One region of the Photobacterium sp. MCCC 1A19761 genome, then DNA from elsewhere that is predicted to be linked to it. Evidence: predicted binding sites of a transcription regulator. Region 1 holds the regulator's gene; each other region holds the start of a gene.

Region 1 (4,216 bases):
GGAGGCCAAACGTGGTCAGGGCGCCGTGGTCACGCCGGGGATCATTGAAGTCAGCAAGATTGCTGAGCTGCCGGATGAAGAATACTTCGGTCCGCTGCTGCAGGTGGCCCGCTATGATGATCTGGCCCAAGCGGTTGAGCTGGCCAATAACACGCGTTACGGCCTGTCTGCGGGTCTGGTGACGACTCAGGATGACGAGTGGCAATACTTTATTGACCATATCCGTGCCGGGATCGTCAACCGTAACCGTCAGCTGACCGGTGCCAGCGGTGATGCACCGTTTGGTGGTCCGGGCGCTTCGGGCAACCTGCGTCCGAGCGCGTACTATGCGGCCGACTACTGTGCCTACCCGATGGCATCGATGGAAGGCGAGCATACCGAATTGCCGGCACAACTGTCGCCGGGGATCACTCTGTAAGTCGCGCCGGCCGCGACACTGCGATTAGGTAAGGGGAACAAGCAACATGGAAAAGGTCGAACAATTGTTTAACGCGCTGTGGCAAGATTACACCCAGCGTTTGTGTCCATCAGCCGCGCAGGTTCATGACCTGCTTGAGGAAGATGAACCCCTGCTCAACGATCATATCGCGCTGCGGACATTTAACCTGCCGCAGGTCGGACTGGATCGTCTGGCGGCACCGTTTATTGCGATTGGCTATAAGCCGTGCGGCAAGTATCACTTCGAAGCGAAGAAGCTGTATGCCGAGCATTTCGAGCATCCGAATCCGGCGGCACCGAAGGTCTTTATCAGTGAGTTGTTGGTCGGGCAGTTCTCATCCCTGCTGCAGCAAACCGTTCGCGATCTGGTCAGCCAGGTGCCGGAGTCGGCTCTGAACGATCCGGCGTTCCTGTATGGTGGCCGGTTGTGGGACCTCGATTATGCTACTTACGAGCTGCTGTCGGCAGAAAGTGAGTATGCCGGCTGGGTTGCGGCCCATGGTTTCGGTGCCAACCACTTTACCGTGAGCATCAACCAGCTGGAGCAGTTCACCGAAGTACACGAGGTCAACCACCTGCTGCGCCATAACGGTTTTGCGATCAATGAGTCGGGCGGTGAAGTGAAAGGCAGCCCGGAAGTGTTGCTGGAGCAGTCATCGACCATGGCGGATCGGGTGGCGGTCAACTTCCTGGACGGCGTTCGGGAGATCCCGGGCGGGTTCTATGAGTTTGCCAAGCGTTATCCGACAGCGGACGGCGAGCTGTATCGCGGCTTCGTTGAAGCCTCGGCGGATAAGATTTTCGAAAGTACCAATCAGTGATCGCGCGCTGAGGAGCCGTGCCTCCGTGTTCGCTCATTGAGGCACTGCTGCTTCGTTGAATCCATCAACAGCCCGGGTAAGAGATTACCCGGGCTGTATTTTTATGTCCGTCAGATTGCTCAGCAAGCGTTTCGCCGATGTCGTTGCCACGGTTTTTGCAACGACTTTTGCAACGTTTTTTTGCAACGGTCTTGGGCTAATGCTGGCTGTCGAGCGGCGGCACCCAGGCGGTTTCCTGATCCTGGTGGCGGCTTTCGGGATCTAACGGGGGTTGCTGCGCCAGGTAGTGGCGCGGATCGCTAAAACCGGTCATTTCGATGGTGGCGGGCAGAGCTTGCAGCACCGTCGGTGGGGTGGTGCTGGTGTTGGGCGCAAAACGTTCGATATCCATATCGTTACAGTTCGTTGGTTGCTCGATTTTGTGTGAGTCCGTTGTCGGTTTTTTGTCCGTTGATTGCTCGGTGGTTCGTTGCCGAGAGGCCACCTGTCCGGGGGATGCCTTCGTATGGCATACCGATCCAGCAATATGCTCAATGTAGCATTAAATTGGCAGAGTGCAAGCCGGAGGGGCCGGCAGGGCGTACCGGTCACAGGATTGAAGAAAGCGCTGTAACTGAAAGCTCTATAATTGAAAAGCGCTGTAATGGAAAAAGCTCAGAAATGAAATCAGCTCCGAAATGGAACAAGGCCTGAAATGAAAAAAGCCGCACTGAGTGCGGCTTTTGAAATAGGATTGGGTCGGCGCTTAGCGGGTGCCGTAAACCACAATGGTTTTGCCGTGGGCAGAAATCAGGTTCTGCTCTTCCAGCATCTTCAGGATACGACCGACGGTTTCACGCGAACAACCGACGATTTGACCGATTTCCTGACGGGTGATCTTAATCTGCATGCCGTCCGGGTGGGTCATGGCATCTGGCTGCTTGGCCAGATTCAGCAGCGTCTGGGCAATACGACCGGTTACATCCAGGAAGGCCAGGTCGCCGACTTTCTGGCTGGTGACTTGCAGGCGGCTTGCCATTTGCGCAGAAAGACGCATCAGGATGTCCGGATTCACCTGGATCAGCTGACGGAATTTCTTGAATGAGATTTCAGCCACTTCACATGGGGTTTTAGCACGAACCCAGGCGGTACGCTCTTGGCCTTCTTCGAACAGGCCCAGCTCACCAATGAAGTCGCCCTGGTTGAGGTAAGACAGGATCATCTCCTTGCCTTCTTCATCCTTGATCAATACGGCAACAGAACCCTTGACGATGTAGTAGAGAGTTTCTGCTTTCTCGCCCGCATGGATCAAAGTGCTCTTTGATGGGTATTTATGAATGTGGCAATGCGAAAGAAACCACTCTAGCGTTGGATCTGTTTGAGGTTTACCTGGAACCATATTACTAACTTCCTCTGCGTTTGTTGCCCAGCAATGACATCCCTATAATTCGCGGCTGAGCATCACAATAACATTGTTCGCCGACTAGGATATGCCAGTCAGCCGCTGGGCTGCAAGCTCACGTGAATAATTAGTTGAGAGTTTATCTTTTTTCGCCGGGTTTTTCTTGATATTGATCTATCTGAAATTGGCATTTTGCCGTTCTAACTGTGCACATGATCACACAGTTGTGAGATAGTGTCTGAAACCCCTGTCAGTAGTAAGGAGTAAGCAATGCAATCACGGGTGAAATGGGTCGAAGAGATGACATTTTTGGGGCAGTCCAACTCCGGTCACAGCGTGGTGATGGACGGCAATGGCGGAGCGACAGCACCCAGCCCGATGGAGCTGGTCCTGATGGCTGCGGGCGGTTGCAGCTCGGTCGATGTGGTGGACGGGCTGAAATCCGCCGGCCAGCAGATCACCGGCTGTGAAGCGCAAATTACCTCGGTCCGCCGGGAGCAGGCGCCGCGCATTTTTACCACCGCCAACCTACACTTTGTCGTCACCGGCCATGATCTGGACGAAGCGCTGGTGGCCAAAACCGTGGCGGATTCGCTGGAGAAGTACTGCTCGGTGTGCCTGATGCTGGGTGAAGGGGTAGAGATGACCCACTCCTATGCCGTAGTGCCAGCGTAAGGATGTTCGCGTGTGACGAGAAGCCAGTCTTCTCGTCACGCTCTGATATGAGTCGGAAGCCGGTTTAGCCGAATTTGCCGGTTTCGATCAGCTGCTGGATCAGCGGCCCCATGATCAGTTCCATCGCGAAACTCATCTTGCCGCCCGGCACCACCAGGGTATTGTGGCGTGACATAAACGAGCCCTGGATCATCGCCAGCAGGTACGGGAAGTCGACATTTTTGATCCCACGAAAGCGGATCACCACAAAGCTTTCATCCAGACTCGGAATTGCCTTGGCGGTAAACGGGTTGGAGGTGTCAACTGTCGGCACGCGCTGGAAGTTGATATGGGTGCGTGAGAACTGCGGGGTGATGTAGTTAAGGTAGTCATCCATCGACCGGACCACGGAGTCCATCACGGCTTCGCGGGAATGACCCCGATCGCGGGTATCGCGGACAATTTTCTGAATCCACTCCAGGTTGACGATCGGTACCATGCCGATCAGCAGGTCGACATGCTGGGCGACATTGATATCGCCATCCACTACCCCGCCGTGCAGTCCTTCATAGAACAAGACATTGGTATTTTCCGGCAGATCCTGCCATGGGGTAAAAGTACCCGGCATTTGGTTGTAGGGCACGGCCTCATCGAAGGTGTGGAGGTAGCGGCGGAATTTACCGCTGCCGTCATCGCCGTACTGACGGAAAAAGTTTTCCAGTTGGGCAAAGTCATTGGCCTGAGGACCAAAGTAGCTGATATGCCGGCCCTGCTCTTTGGCCTTACGGATCTCGACGTCCATTTCCGGTCGGGTAAAGCGGTGGAAGCTGTCGCCTTCCAGCCAGGCCGCATTAATGCCCATCATGTTGAACATTTTGCGAAAGGCTTCGGAAGTGGTCGACGTACCGGCGCCCGAGGAGCC
Region 2 (4,216 bases), on a different contig from region 1:
TGGCACCGACCATGCCCGGTTCACGGCCGGCAATTGGGCTCATGGCATTGAACAGGTGGGTGGCAAACGTGATCCCGGCTTCAAACCCCTGACGGGCTTCAACATAGGTGGCGTTGGTGTGACCGGCGGAGACGATGATCCCGGCATCGGCCAGTTGCCGGATGTGGTCATGATCGTTGCGTTCCGGCGCCAGGGTGACCTTGGTGATGATGTCGGCGTTGTCGCACAGGGTGCGGATCATCGCATCGTCGGAGCGACGGATATGATCGACACTATGGATGCCTTTTTTCATCACGTTCAGGTAAGGCCCTTCCAGGTGCAGGCCGAGCGAGTGATTCTGGTACTGGCTGTGATAGTCGCGCGCGGCTTTGATGGCGGCTTTCATATCGTCATCAGACGAGGTGATCAGCGTCGGGAGAAAGCTGGTACAGCCGGACTTCAGGTTAGCGCGGTGCATGGTATGGATAGTGTCGGCGTTGATCTCGTCATTGAGCATGACACCACCACAGCCGTTCAGTTGCAGATCAATAAAGCCTGGCGTGAGGTTGGCACCCGCTAAATCGCGGACTTCAATCCCTTCAGGCAGTTCGGTTTCCGGGCAAACAGCATGAATGTTCACGCCGTCAATGATAACGGCGTGGTGATTCAGCACATCGCTTCCGGTGAAAATACGACAGTTGGTAAGCGCGTACATGAACAATTCCTTACGGGTTACAGGTGTTTGATATTTTCAGCTTCCAGTTCCTGGAAGTACTTCACGGTTTTCACTTTCAGTTCCTGAGTGGACGGTTCGTCGCAAACAATCAGGGACTTCGGATGCAGTTGCAGGGCGGAGACAGTCCACAGGTGGTTGACGGAGCCTTCGACAGCCGCTTCAAGCGCCAGGGCTTTGCCATGGCCGGTGACCAGGATCATGATCTCAGCAGCATCGAGCAGGGTGCCGACCCCGATGGTCAGGGCGTATTTCGGCACCTGATTGATGTCGCCTTCAAAGAAACGGGAGTTGGCGATACGCGTATCTTGCGTCAGGGTTTTGATTCGGGTCCGTGAAGACAGCGAAGATGCCGGCTCATTAAAGGCAATATGACCGTCGTTCCCAACGCCGCCCATGAACAGATGAATCTTGCCGTAGGACTTAATTTTCGCCTCGTAACGCTGGCATTCTGCCTCGTGATCTAAGGTGTTTCCGTTCAGCAGATTGATGTTTTCTTCTTGAATATCAATATGGTTAAAGAAGTTGTTGTACATGAAGCTACGGTACGACTCCGGATGGTCGGCCGGGATACCGATGTACTCATCCATATTGAAGGTTACCACGTGCTTGAAACTTACTTCTCCGGCTTTATAAAGGTCAATCAAGCGCTTATATGTCGCCAGTGGTGTCCCGCCCGTCGGCAGGCCCAAAACAAAGGGGCGTTCAGCCGTAGGTTGAAATTTATTAATACGATCAGCGATATAGCGCGCTGACCACAGACCAACTTCTTTCGCATCTTGCAGTGGGATTAGTCTCACGGTGACACCTCATTCCAGTAGAAAACACAATAAAATCGTAGCGGATTCATCCTTTGTTTTGAATGATAAAATAAGTTTTATGATCGGGCTAGCAAAATCGCTCTATCATGGCCTGAGCTGGTGATAATGATCACAATTGTTGAGGTTTTAATTTGCGGGTCAAAATTAATCTCTTACACTGCTGATAACTTAATCGGATAGCTAAAATAAGTTATCCCTATCGCATCTGAGAAAACCACAGGGGGAATCAAGGTGAATATTCTTGGATATATGCAAAAACTGGGTAAAGCGTTAATGCTTCCCATTGCTGTACTACCGGTAGCCGGGCTGTTACTGCGCTTGGGACAAGCGGACGTGTTCGACATTCCATTTATGGCGCAAGCAGGCGGTGCTATTTTCGGTCAGCTGCCATTACTATTCGGAATCGGCATCGCGATTGGTTTGTCTAAAGATGGTGCAGGTGCGGCTGGTCTGGCTGGTGCTGTGGCTTACTTCGTCTTGGATGTCACTGCAAAAACGATTGACCCTTCTATTAATATGTCGTTCTTCGGCGGCATCATTGCAGGTATTATTGCCGGCCATTCTTATAATCGTTTTCATATGACCAGCCTGCCACCATGGTTGGGTTTCTTTGCCGGGAAGCGTCTGGTTCCTATCATGTCCGGCCTGTTTGCTTTGGTCTTCGGTGCTGTTGCCGGTGAAGTTTGGCCACATATTCAAGCCGGTTTGGACGCTTTGGCACATGCGGTATCCAGCTCTGGTGCGATTGGTCAGTTCGTTTACGGTGTATTGAACCGTGGTTTGATCCCTGTTGGTCTTCACCATGTACTGAACTCATACTTCTGGTTTGGTATGGGAAGCTGTCAGGTGATCAATGTCGAGCCGGTTGCCATCTTGAATGGTGCAACTCAGCTGTGTATCGACCCAGCACTGGCGAAGCAACTGGTCGTTGGCCAATCACATGTCTTTGAGTTTAAAAACTCGGTGACTCCGGAAGTGACTGCTGTCGTGAAGGGGATTACAGAAACAGTGAACACCGGTGATCTGAACCGCTTCTTCGCAGGCGATAAATCTGCCGGCGTATTTATGAACGGTTTCTTCCCAATTATGATGTGGGGTCTGCCGGGCGCGGCACTGGCGATGATCCTGGCTGCACCAAAGCATAAACGCAGCCAAGTGATGGGTGCACTGGGTTCTGTGGCGTTCTGTTCTTTCCTGACAGGGATCACTGAGCCGCTGGAGTTCATGTTTGTCTTCCTGGCACCGGCACTGTATGCGCTGCATGCAATCTTCACTGGTCTGTCTCTGGTGATTGCCAATATGTTCGGCACGCTACACGGCTTTACGTTCTCCGCGGGTCTGATTGACTTTGCCCTGAACTGGGGTCTGGCGACGAAGCCTCTAATGCTGCTGATGATCGGCATTGGTTTCTTCTTCCTGTACTTCGTGACCTTCAGTGTGGCCATCCGTGCCTTCAACCTGAAATCACCTGGTCGTGAAGATGACGACGGTGAAGAAACCGAAGCTGCAACGGGTTCTAAGGAAACCGGTGAACTGGCGAAGCAATACCTGAAAGCCCTGGGCGGCCACGGCAACCTGGAAAACATCGATGCCTGTATTACCCGTCTGCGTCTGACGCTGAAAGACAGCAGCCTAGCGGATGAGAAGACGCTGAAAGCACTGGGTGCGATGGGTGTTGTGAAGCTGGGGACGAATAACCTGCAGGTTATTCTGGGCCCATTGGCTGAAATTGTTGCCGGTGAGATGAAGAAAATCCCGGCTTCTGAAGACCTTTCTTCAGTGAAATTGCCTTAAGTCTTTGCTTTCCTACGCGACTGATAAGGATTCGTCGCCAGAAGGAAGCCCGGGACTTGTCGGTAACTAAATCGGTTGCCCGGCAATATCCTCCAAGAAACCCCGCAATAGCGGGGTTTTTTTATCCATATCGACAAACAATGCATACTATTTGTTGAGTCGTGACCCATATTTATGGATCATAGAGAATCCAAATCCTGTAAAGCACACGAGGTGTCTTTGATGAGTGAGTCTGAAGCTCGTCCAACTAACTTTATCCGCCAAATCATCGATGCGGATCTAGCCAGTGGCAAACATACAAGCGTTCATACCCGATTCCCGCCGGAGCCGAACGGCTACCTGCATATCGGTCATGCGAAATCCATCTGCTTGAACTTCGGCATTGCTCAGGACTATCAGGGTCAATGTAATCTTCGTTTTGATGATACGAACCCTGAAAAAGAAGACATCGAATACGTTGAGTCGATTAAGAACGATGTTAACTGGCTGGGCTTTGAGTGGGACGGTGAGATTTGTTATTCATCGAACTATTTCGACAAGCTATACGGGTATGCGATTGAATTGATTAATAAAGGCTTAGCTTATGTTGATGAGCTGAGCCCGGAACAGATCCGTGAGTACCGCGGAACACTGACCGAGCCTGGGAAACCAAGCCCGTACCGTGATCGTCCGGTTGAAGAAAGCCTGGCGCTGTTCGAGTCCATGAAAAATGGGGAAGTGGCAGAAGGCAAGATGTGCCTGCGCGCCAAGATCGACATGGCGTCACCGTTTATGGTGATGCGCGATCCGGTGTTGTACCGTGTCCGTTTCGCAACACACCATCAAACCGGTGACAAGTGGTGCATCTATCCGATGTACGATTTCACGCATTGTATTTCCGATGCGCTGG
Region 3 (4,216 bases), on a different contig from region 1:
ATCCGTAATCCTTACTTATTCAGCTCACCGCGCAGGTTATCGCCTGCCGCTTTCACAAAGCCTTCAAACAGTGGATGGCCGTCGCGAGGCGTAGAGGTGAACTCAGGGTGGAACTGAGCCGCCACAAACCATGGGTGGTTCGGGATCTCGATAATTTCCACCAGTTTCTTGTCTGCAGACAGACCAGAAATTTTCAGACCCGCTTTCTCCAGTTTCGGCAGCAGGTTGTTATTCACTTCGTAACGGTGGCGATGACGCTCGTGAATCGTCGCGTTGCCATACAGCGCACGAGCTTTCGAGCCTTCGGCCAGATGACACAGCTGAGAGCCCAGACGCATGGTGCCGCCCAGATCCGACTTCTCGGTACGCTCTTCCACCTTGCCTTCGCTGTCAACCCACTCGGTGATCAGACCAACCACCGGATATTTGGTTTCTGGATTAAATTCTGTGGAATGCGCGCCTTCCATGCCGGCTACATTGCGGGCGAACTCAATCAGCGCCACTTGCATGCCCAGGCAGATGCCCAGGTATGGGATCTTATTTTCACGGGCATATTGCGCCGTGATGATCTTCCCTTCGACACCACGACCACCGAAGCCGCCAGGAACCAGGATTGCATCCAGGCCTTCCAGCACTTCTGTGCCTTTCGATTCAACATCTTGTGAATCCACGTACTTGATGTTGACTGACAGGCGGTTTTTCAGGCCCGCATGTTTCAGGGCTTCGTTCACCGACTTGTACGCATCCGGCAGTTCGATGTACTTACCGACCATACCAATGGTCACTTCAGCCGTTGGATTGGCTTCTTCGTAGATCACCTGCTCCCATTCAGACAGGTTTGCTTCCGGTGCGTTAATGCCAAAGCGCTGACATACCAGATCATCCAGGCCCTGAGCCTTGATCAGTTGTGGGATCTTGTAGATGGAATCGACATCTTTCATTGAGATGACCGCTTTTTCCGGCACGTTACAGAACAGTGCAATCTTGGCACGCTCGTTTGCCGGGATCATGCGGTCAGAACGGCAAATCAGCACATCCGGCTGGATCCCGATCGACAGCAGCTCTTTCACCGAATGCTGGGTTGGCTTGGTTTTCACTTCACCGGCAGCAGCCAGGTAAGGAACCAGCGTCAGGTGCATGAACATGGCGCGCTCGCGGCCCAGTTCAACCGCCAGCTGACGGATGGCTTCCATAAACGGCAGGGACTCGATGTCACCCACAGTACCACCGACTTCGACGATCGCCACATCATGGCCTTCGGCACCGGCGATCACACGCTCTTTGATTTCATTGGTGATATGCGGGATGACCTGGATAGTCGCACCCAGATAGTCGCCACGACGCTCTTTACGCAGCACGTCCGCGTACACGCGGCCAGCCGTAAAGTTGTTGCGCTTGGTCATTTTGGTGCGAATAAAACGCTCGTAGTGACCCAGGTCAAGGTCGGTCTCTGCACCGTCTTCCGTTACGAATACTTCACCGTGTTGAATCGGGCTCATGGTGCCTGGGTCAACGTTGATGTAAGGGTCTAGTTTCATCATGGTCACTTTCAGACCACGTGCTTCTAGAATCGCTGCCAGAGAGGCTGCAGCAATACCTTTACCTAGAGAGGATACGACCCCGCCCGTAACAAAAATGTAATTCGTCGTCATGTTTTACCTGGAAGATTGGTATAGAGGATATAAAAAGTATCTGGACGGGAAATTAGTATACCAGACACACTTTATCGCCACAACGTGAAAACTATCACAGCATTGGCAGTTTTTTTTTGTCTCAAATCAAAGATCCCGGCGGGTACTGCCGCCGGGACCTCATTCCGTTCAACGGCTAAGCAAGGCGGTTAACGCTCGCGCTGTTTGACGCGATGCCATTCCTGATCGAGCATCTCGAGCGAGCAGTCTTCAACACGCTTCCCTTGTTCTAGCACACTTTTTTCAACTTCGCGAAACCGGCGTTCGAATTTTTGGTTGGCCCGCTGCAGTGCCGTTTCCGGCTTCACTTTCAGATGGCGGCTGAGGTTGACCACAGCAAACAGCAGATCGCCGATCTCATCCTCGATGTTGTCCTGAGACGGTGACACCTGGATGACTTCATCCATCACTTCGTCCAATTCTTCGCGGACTTTCTCGACCACCGGCCCCAGGCTGTCCCAGTCAAAGCCGTGCTTGGCACAGCGTTTCTGGATTTTTTCCGCCCGGAGCAGCGCCGGCAGGGCTTGGGGGATATTGGCCAGCAGACTGGCATCTGCGGCTTTCGCGGCCCGCTCTTTGGCTTTTTCGGCTTCCCAGTTGGCGTGGATCTCCGCCTCGCTGGCAAACTCGGTGTCTCCGAACACATGGGGATGGCGGCGGATCAATTTGTCATTGATACCGCGGACCACATCTTCAAACGCAAACAGCCCCTGCTCTTTGCCGAGCTGACTGTAAAAGATCACCTGAAACAGCAAATCCCCCAGCTCTTCGCGCACCTCATCCCAATTTTTCTGATTGATGGCATCGGCGACCTCATACGCTTCTTCGAGCGTGTGCGGCACGATGGAGGCAAAGTCCTGCTTCAGATCCCACGGACATCCCGTCTCGGGATCCCGCAATTTCGCCATAATCTCGAGCAACAGCTCAATGGCCGTCGGTGTGTTGTCACTCATGTCAAATACTGCCTTTTCAATTTGCTGGCGATACAAAAACGGGCAGCCAGGCTACCCGTTCCAATCCCGTGATGGGAGACATTAATGGAGCCGCTTGGCTTCAGCAACATCCTTGACCTGCTCCACCCGCTTGAGCACCCGGCCCAACACTTCCAGATCAGTCAGCTCCAGGTCGAAGTCCATGATCGACATTTGTTTTTTGAAATCGATCCGGCTCTTCACCCCGGCCACTTTCACCTTCTCGTTGGCGAAGGTGTTGGTCAGCTCCTTCAACAAGCCGTTACGCTCCGAGGCCGTTACCCGGACCGTCAGCGTATAGCTGCCGACAAAGCCGCCGCCCCAGACGGTATCGATGATCCGCTCCGGCGCAACATGGCGCAGCTCTTCCAGCTGTTCGCAGTCCTGGCGGTGCACCGAAATGCCACGTCCCTGGGTCACGAAACCCTGGATCTCATCGCCCGGGATCGGCTGGCAACACCGGGCCAGGTGGGTCATCAGGTTATCCACCCCTTCCACCACCACGGCATCCCGCTGTGGCTTTTTGGCGGTTCTCTGGCCGGCTTCACTGAGTTTTTCCAGCAGCTGCTGATCTTCTTCCGCGGCCGTCGGCTTGTTCACCAGCGCATTGATGTGGTTAACGACCTGATTGATCCGCAGGTCGCCGCTGCCGATCCCGGCAAACAGTTCGACCGGCGACGGTACATTGAACCGCTTCAGCGCGTAGGCTTCGGCATCTTTCAGCGTCGCACCGATTTTGGCCAGCTCGGTCTCGAGGATTTCCCGCCCGGCGGCGATGTTCTTGTCACGGTCCTGCTTACGGAACCAGGCATGCACCTTGGCCCGGGCCCGGCTGGAAGTCACAAAGCCCAGGTTCGGGTTCAGCCAGTCGCGCGACGGGTTCGGCTCCTTCTGGGTGATGATCTCGACCTGATCGCCCATTTGCAGGTGATAGGTAAACGGCACAATCCGCCCTTCGACCTTGGCGCCGATACACCGGTGCCCCACTTCCGAGTGAATGTGGTAGGCAAAATCAAGCGGTGTAGCATTCATCGGCAGGTCGACCACATCCCCTTTCGGCGTAAAAGCGTAGACGCGATCATCAAACACCTGACTGCGCAGCTCTTCCAGCATCTCGCCGGAATCGGACATCTCTTCCTGCCAGGCCAGCAGTTTGCGCAGCCAGTTGATTTTCTCGTCGTAGGCCGACTTGGCCCCGCCGGTCGCCCCTTCCTTGTATTTCCAGTGAGCAGCCACCCCCAGTTCCGACTCTTCATGCATTTGCTTGGTTCGGATCTGGATCTCGATGGTTTTGCCTTCCGGCCCCAGCACCACGGTATGGATCGACTGATAGCCGTTCGGTTTCGGGTTGGCGACATAGTCATCAAACTCTTTCGGCAGATGACGGTACTTGGTGTGCACCACCCCCAGCGCGGCGTAACAGTCTTGCAGCTGATCGGCAATGATCCGCACCGCCCGGACGTCAAACAGCTCGTCGAACGCCAGGTTCTTCTTCTGCATCTTGCGCCAGATGCTGTAGATGTGCTTCGGACGGCCGTGGACTTCCGCCTTGAT
Region 4 (4,216 bases), on a different contig from region 1:
GCTACAGGAATGAAACGTGGGTAGATGCAGATCGCTGCTGTATTGCCTACAGGCGTTTTGGCGTTCTTACACAGCTCGATGACTTTGGCGTCGGTGTCGTCGTCATTCAGAGTGGTAAGATCCATTAGTTGAAGTGCACGCAGTGCAGCAGCTTTTAAATCGCTCATGACTATCTCCAGTCCAGTTATTTTCTACCAAGCTTATAGAAACTGTTCCATCCGCCTGAGGCGAACAGTAGCGCCACCGCACACGGTGCGCCTATCGCGAACAGTTCAATGAGCGGACTTGATTCCTTGAAGACTCAGGCTGTCATTTCGGCATGCGCAACCTGATTGATTTCCTTTTCACCGCGCAGGATATCCGGCCCTCCGGGTTACCCTGCCGTCGTGCCATTCAGCAAATCGTGACAAGCATCTCACCACGACGTAAATCTACTGAAACAGCTACCGTCAATCTTTGATGGTTCCGGCCCATCATAGCAAGCTGATGAACACCCCACCATCAAAGATACGTTTCCTGTAGTGGACAATCTGTTTACCGCGAGAACACAATCTGCAGCGTACCGCCTGCGCTATAAGGAGGTGAAAAAGTGCTCGATAATCCAGCGGTAGGCAATCGCGCCCAGGTATACCCCGACGATCCCCATCACCCCGGAGAGTACCGGTGGTGCCGGGATTGGCAGCTTAATCGCTGAAAACAAAACCCCGACGATAAACCCGGCCATCAGCGCCAGCAGAACTTCATACATGGTATTCATACACTTCTCTCTGTCTGTCACAGCACCAAGAAAAGTGTAGTCTGCTGCACCTGAGGTGTCGCTTGTTCACTACCGCCCATGGTAAACAATGCCCAGCGGCAGAAATCGGAGCGCAATCGATTTTATGGCTTTTCCCTGCCGCCGGGTTCGGAAATGTTTACCCAGGGTGTTGATGGCTGTGGCTGTGCTTTTTCCGAAACAGAGGCAGAGGCAGAGGCAGAGGCAGAGGCAGACACCAGAGCAGAACCTGACGGGTGACACTAGCGGAACGGGGTCAACCGGCCAGGCAATCCGAGTTCCCGGCAGATCCCGCGGATACTGATGCGCCAAGTTGCTTGGCTTTGGACTTTGGGCTTTGGACTTTGGACTTTGGACTTTGGGCATCCCCGAGACGACAGATACAAAAACGCCACAGCAAGGCTGTGGCGTTTGGCATCCTCAGTTGAGGAATGTCTTACATCGCGCTCAGGCTGATGAACAGACCAGCGATGGTCGCAGACATCAGGTTCGACAGCGTACCTGCAGCAACGGCTTTCATACCGAAGCGTGCAATGTCGTGACGACGGTTCGGGGCAATGCTCCCCAGACCACCCAGCAGAATTGCGACTGAAGACAGGTTCGCGAAACCACACAGGGCAAACGAGATGATTGCTTTGGTCTTCTCAGACAGGACAACCGGCGCTGCATCGCCCAGGTAAGGAACGTAGCTCAGGTAAGCCACGAATTCGTTCAGGATCAGTTTCTGACCGATGAAAGAGCCCGCGATGTTGGCATCTGCCCATGGCACACCAATCAGGTAAGCCAGCGGCATGAACACGTAACCCAGGATCAGTTCCAGCGTCAGCTCAGGCATACCGAACCAGCCACCGATACCACCCAGCATCCCGTTGATCAGGGCAATCAGACCCACGAACGCCAGCAGCATCGCACCGATGTTCAGCGCCAGTTGCATACCTGAAGAGGCACCGCTTGCCGCCGCATCGATGGCGTTTGCAGGCTTGTCGTCGCCTTGCACGTCATCGCCAGTGATTTGCTCGATTGGCGTGTCGGTTTCAGGCTTGATGATTTTTGCGAACAACAGGCCACCTGGTGCTGCCATGAACGAGGCTGCAATCAGGTACTCCAGCGGTACACCCATGGCTGCATAACCCGCCAGTACACCACCGGCAACAGACGCCAGACCACCACACATCACCGCAAACAGCTCAGACTGCGTCATTTTTGGTACAAACGGACGCACAACCAACGGCGCTTCAGTTTGACCAACAAAAATGTTAGCTGTTGCAGACATGGATTCCGCATTTGATGTACCCAGCACTTTACGCAGACCGCCACCCAGTACGTTGATGACAACTTGCATCACGCCCAGGTAGTACAGCACGCTGATCAGTGCAGAGAAGAAGATAACCGTTGGCAACACTTTGAATGCAAAGATGAAACCAATGCCTTCAACAGAGAAGTTCACCAGGTTACCGAACAGGAACTCAATACCGACATTACCATAGTCAATCACACTCTGAACGGCGCCACTTGCCGCGCCCAGTGCATTCTTACCCCACGGAACGTAGAGTACGAAAGCACCCAGAGTAAATTGAATGGCAAATGCCCCACCCACAGTACGTAAATTAATAGCTTTGCGGTTATCAGATAACAGTACTGCAATACCCAGCAGCACAGCCATCCCAACCAGGCTCATAAACAGGCTCATAGTTTATGGCATCCCTTTAAGTTTAAGTTTGGCGTCTCGACAATTCGGCTCATTTAAGAGTCCGCTGCATTATACAAACCCCATTCGGGATAAAGTAATGCTAACGTCACACTTTATGCGGAAACCAAGTGAAAGTTTAATCACAGCTGTGACATAAATCACTATACGTGCCGCAATTAACGCAACCAATTGCGCAACCGTTTTTATTCAGTGACCGTCCTCACACAGAAAGGCCAAAGAGTTCAGTTGTGGTTAAGCAAGTGACCGATTCAATTTCCTGAGCAGATTCCGACCGCAGCGCCACAAGCGACTGCATCACATGACACAACCGATCGGGACGATTCGGCTCGCCCTGATGGCCGGCCACCGGCATATCCGGTGCATCAGTCTCCAGCACCAGCGCCTCCAGCGGCAATGCTGCTACCGTGTTGCGGGTCTTGTTCGCCCTCGGATAGGTAATGGTCCCGCCGACGCCGATCTTCAGCCCCAGCGCCACCACCTGCTCGGCCTGGGCCAGACTGCCGCTAAACCCATGATAGACTCCCCCGGCAATCGGCGGATGTTGCTTTAATAAGGCAACCAGCTCCGGGAAGGCTTTACGGCAGTGCAAGATCACCGGCAACCGGTAGGTATTGGCAAGGATCAGTTGCTGTTGCAGCAACGCCAGCTGTTGATCGCGATCGGCCTGCGCAATGGCAAAATCAAGTCCGCACTCGCCGACCGCCACACATTTGCGATCGTGCTGTGCGCCCTCGCCTGCCACCTGCGCCAAACGCTCAGCGAGAGACGCCAGCGATGCCTCGCTGTGCTCTGCACTGAAAAAAGGGTGTAGGCCCAGCGCATAATAGACTGAGTCAAACTGGTGGCTCAGCGCCTGAACCGCCTGCCAGTTGCGCTCACCGACGGACGGGATCACCAGCGCCTCGACCCCGACTTGGCGAGCCTTGGCCAAGTACCCCGCCGGGTCAGCATCAAACGGCGCAAAATCGAAATGACAGTGGCTGTCGATCATCATGGCCTCGCCTTTAATCCTGCCGGGATTCGCTGTTTTTCAGTTGGCACCGGGCACGACGCTGCAACGGATGGCGTGGATCGTCTTCATCGTAACGAATCGGCGTACAACAGCGGCGGTTTTCCGGAACCAACCCCAGGCGTTCACACCATTGATCGTAGCGGGCAATCCCCCGCTTCAGCCAGTTCAGCATCGACTTCTCCCCATTTGACGTATCATTCATGACTTTTCGCTCATTGAGCCTCACTCACGCATAGAGCCTGCTTATACATAGAGCCTACTTATGGCCGGGCTTGGCAACCATGACGATCATACTACGCCCGGTCACCAAAATCGTCTCGTCATAATAACGCGGCGCTTGCTCAATGGGATAGATATCAGCCGGGCTGGGCGCAGCGGTATTCACTAAAAGGTGCCAGTCCTGATAATCCCGGTCCGGCAGGGTAAAAATCAGCGGGTCCCAGTAGGCATTGCAGATCACATACAACTCATCACCGCTGATCGGGTGGATCACCGTCGAGGCCAGAGAATGGGAATGGGCCGACCAGTCCGGCTGATTCGGTTTCAGGCCGTGCCAGTCAATCCCGACGCTTTTGAGCACGGTGTTGAGCGAGACATGCATGTGCCAGTCGATGGTTTCCTCGTAGCGCCGGATCCGGTTCATCAGCCGGACAAAACGCAGCAGATCGGCATGCCGGTCCACCAGCCGCCAGTCAAACCAGCTGCTCTCGTTATCCTG

Evidence for each region. Region 1 encodes CRP, which controls carbon source genes, mostly activating them, when cyclic AMP is high. Its sites were predicted from a motif close to TGTGANNNNNNTCACA; they were not measured.
Region 2: a site for CRP is predicted at 1,632-1,647, ahead of nagE (N-acetylglucosamine-specific PTS transporter subunit IIBC). Genes of this name have one in related genera too.
Region 3: a site for CRP is predicted at 1,736-1,751, ahead of VV869_RS08860 (CTP synthase). Genes of this name have one in related genera too.
Region 4: a site for CRP is predicted at 2,613-2,628, ahead of VV869_RS16300 (NupC/NupG family nucleoside CNT transporter). Genes of this name have one in related genera too.

Annotation. Positions count from the first base shown of each region.
Region 1 covers NZ_JAZGTF010000009.1:223,751-227,966, forward strand. The annotation lists gene astD (succinylglutamate-semialdehyde dehydrogenase) at 1-418, shown strand, start outside; gene VV869_RS11425 (DUF1338 domain-containing protein) at 465-1,259, shown strand; gene VV869_RS11430 (hypothetical protein) at 1,456-1,650, opposite strand; gene crp (cAMP-activated global transcriptional regulator CRP) at 2,005-2,637, opposite strand; gene VV869_RS11440 (OsmC family protein) at 2,911-3,315, shown strand; gene VV869_RS11445 (phosphoribulokinase) at 3,380-4,216, opposite strand, start outside.
Region 2 covers NZ_JAZGTF010000001.1:352,326-356,541, reverse strand. The annotation lists gene nagA (N-acetylglucosamine-6-phosphate deacetylase) at 1-694, opposite strand, end outside; gene nagB (glucosamine-6-phosphate deaminase) at 712-1,512, opposite strand; gene nagE (N-acetylglucosamine-specific PTS transporter subunit IIBC) at 1,765-3,327, shown strand; gene glnS (glutamine--tRNA ligase) at 3,550-4,216, shown strand, end outside.
Region 3 covers NZ_JAZGTF010000006.1:211,800-216,015, reverse strand. The annotation lists gene VV869_RS08860 (CTP synthase) at 12-1,652, opposite strand; gene mazG (nucleoside triphosphate pyrophosphohydrolase) at 1,841-2,644, opposite strand; gene relA (GTP diphosphokinase) at 2,726-4,216, opposite strand, start outside.
Region 4 covers NZ_JAZGTF010000017.1:142,645-146,860, reverse strand. The annotation lists gene deoC (deoxyribose-phosphate aldolase) at 1-167, opposite strand, end outside; gene VV869_RS16305 (XapX domain-containing protein) at 572-748, opposite strand; gene VV869_RS16300 (NupC/NupG family nucleoside CNT transporter) at 1,212-2,465, opposite strand; gene VV869_RS16295 (TatD family hydrolase) at 2,686-3,480, opposite strand; gene VV869_RS16290 (hypothetical protein) at 3,491-3,700, opposite strand; gene glgX (glycogen debranching protein GlgX) at 3,755-4,216, opposite strand, start outside.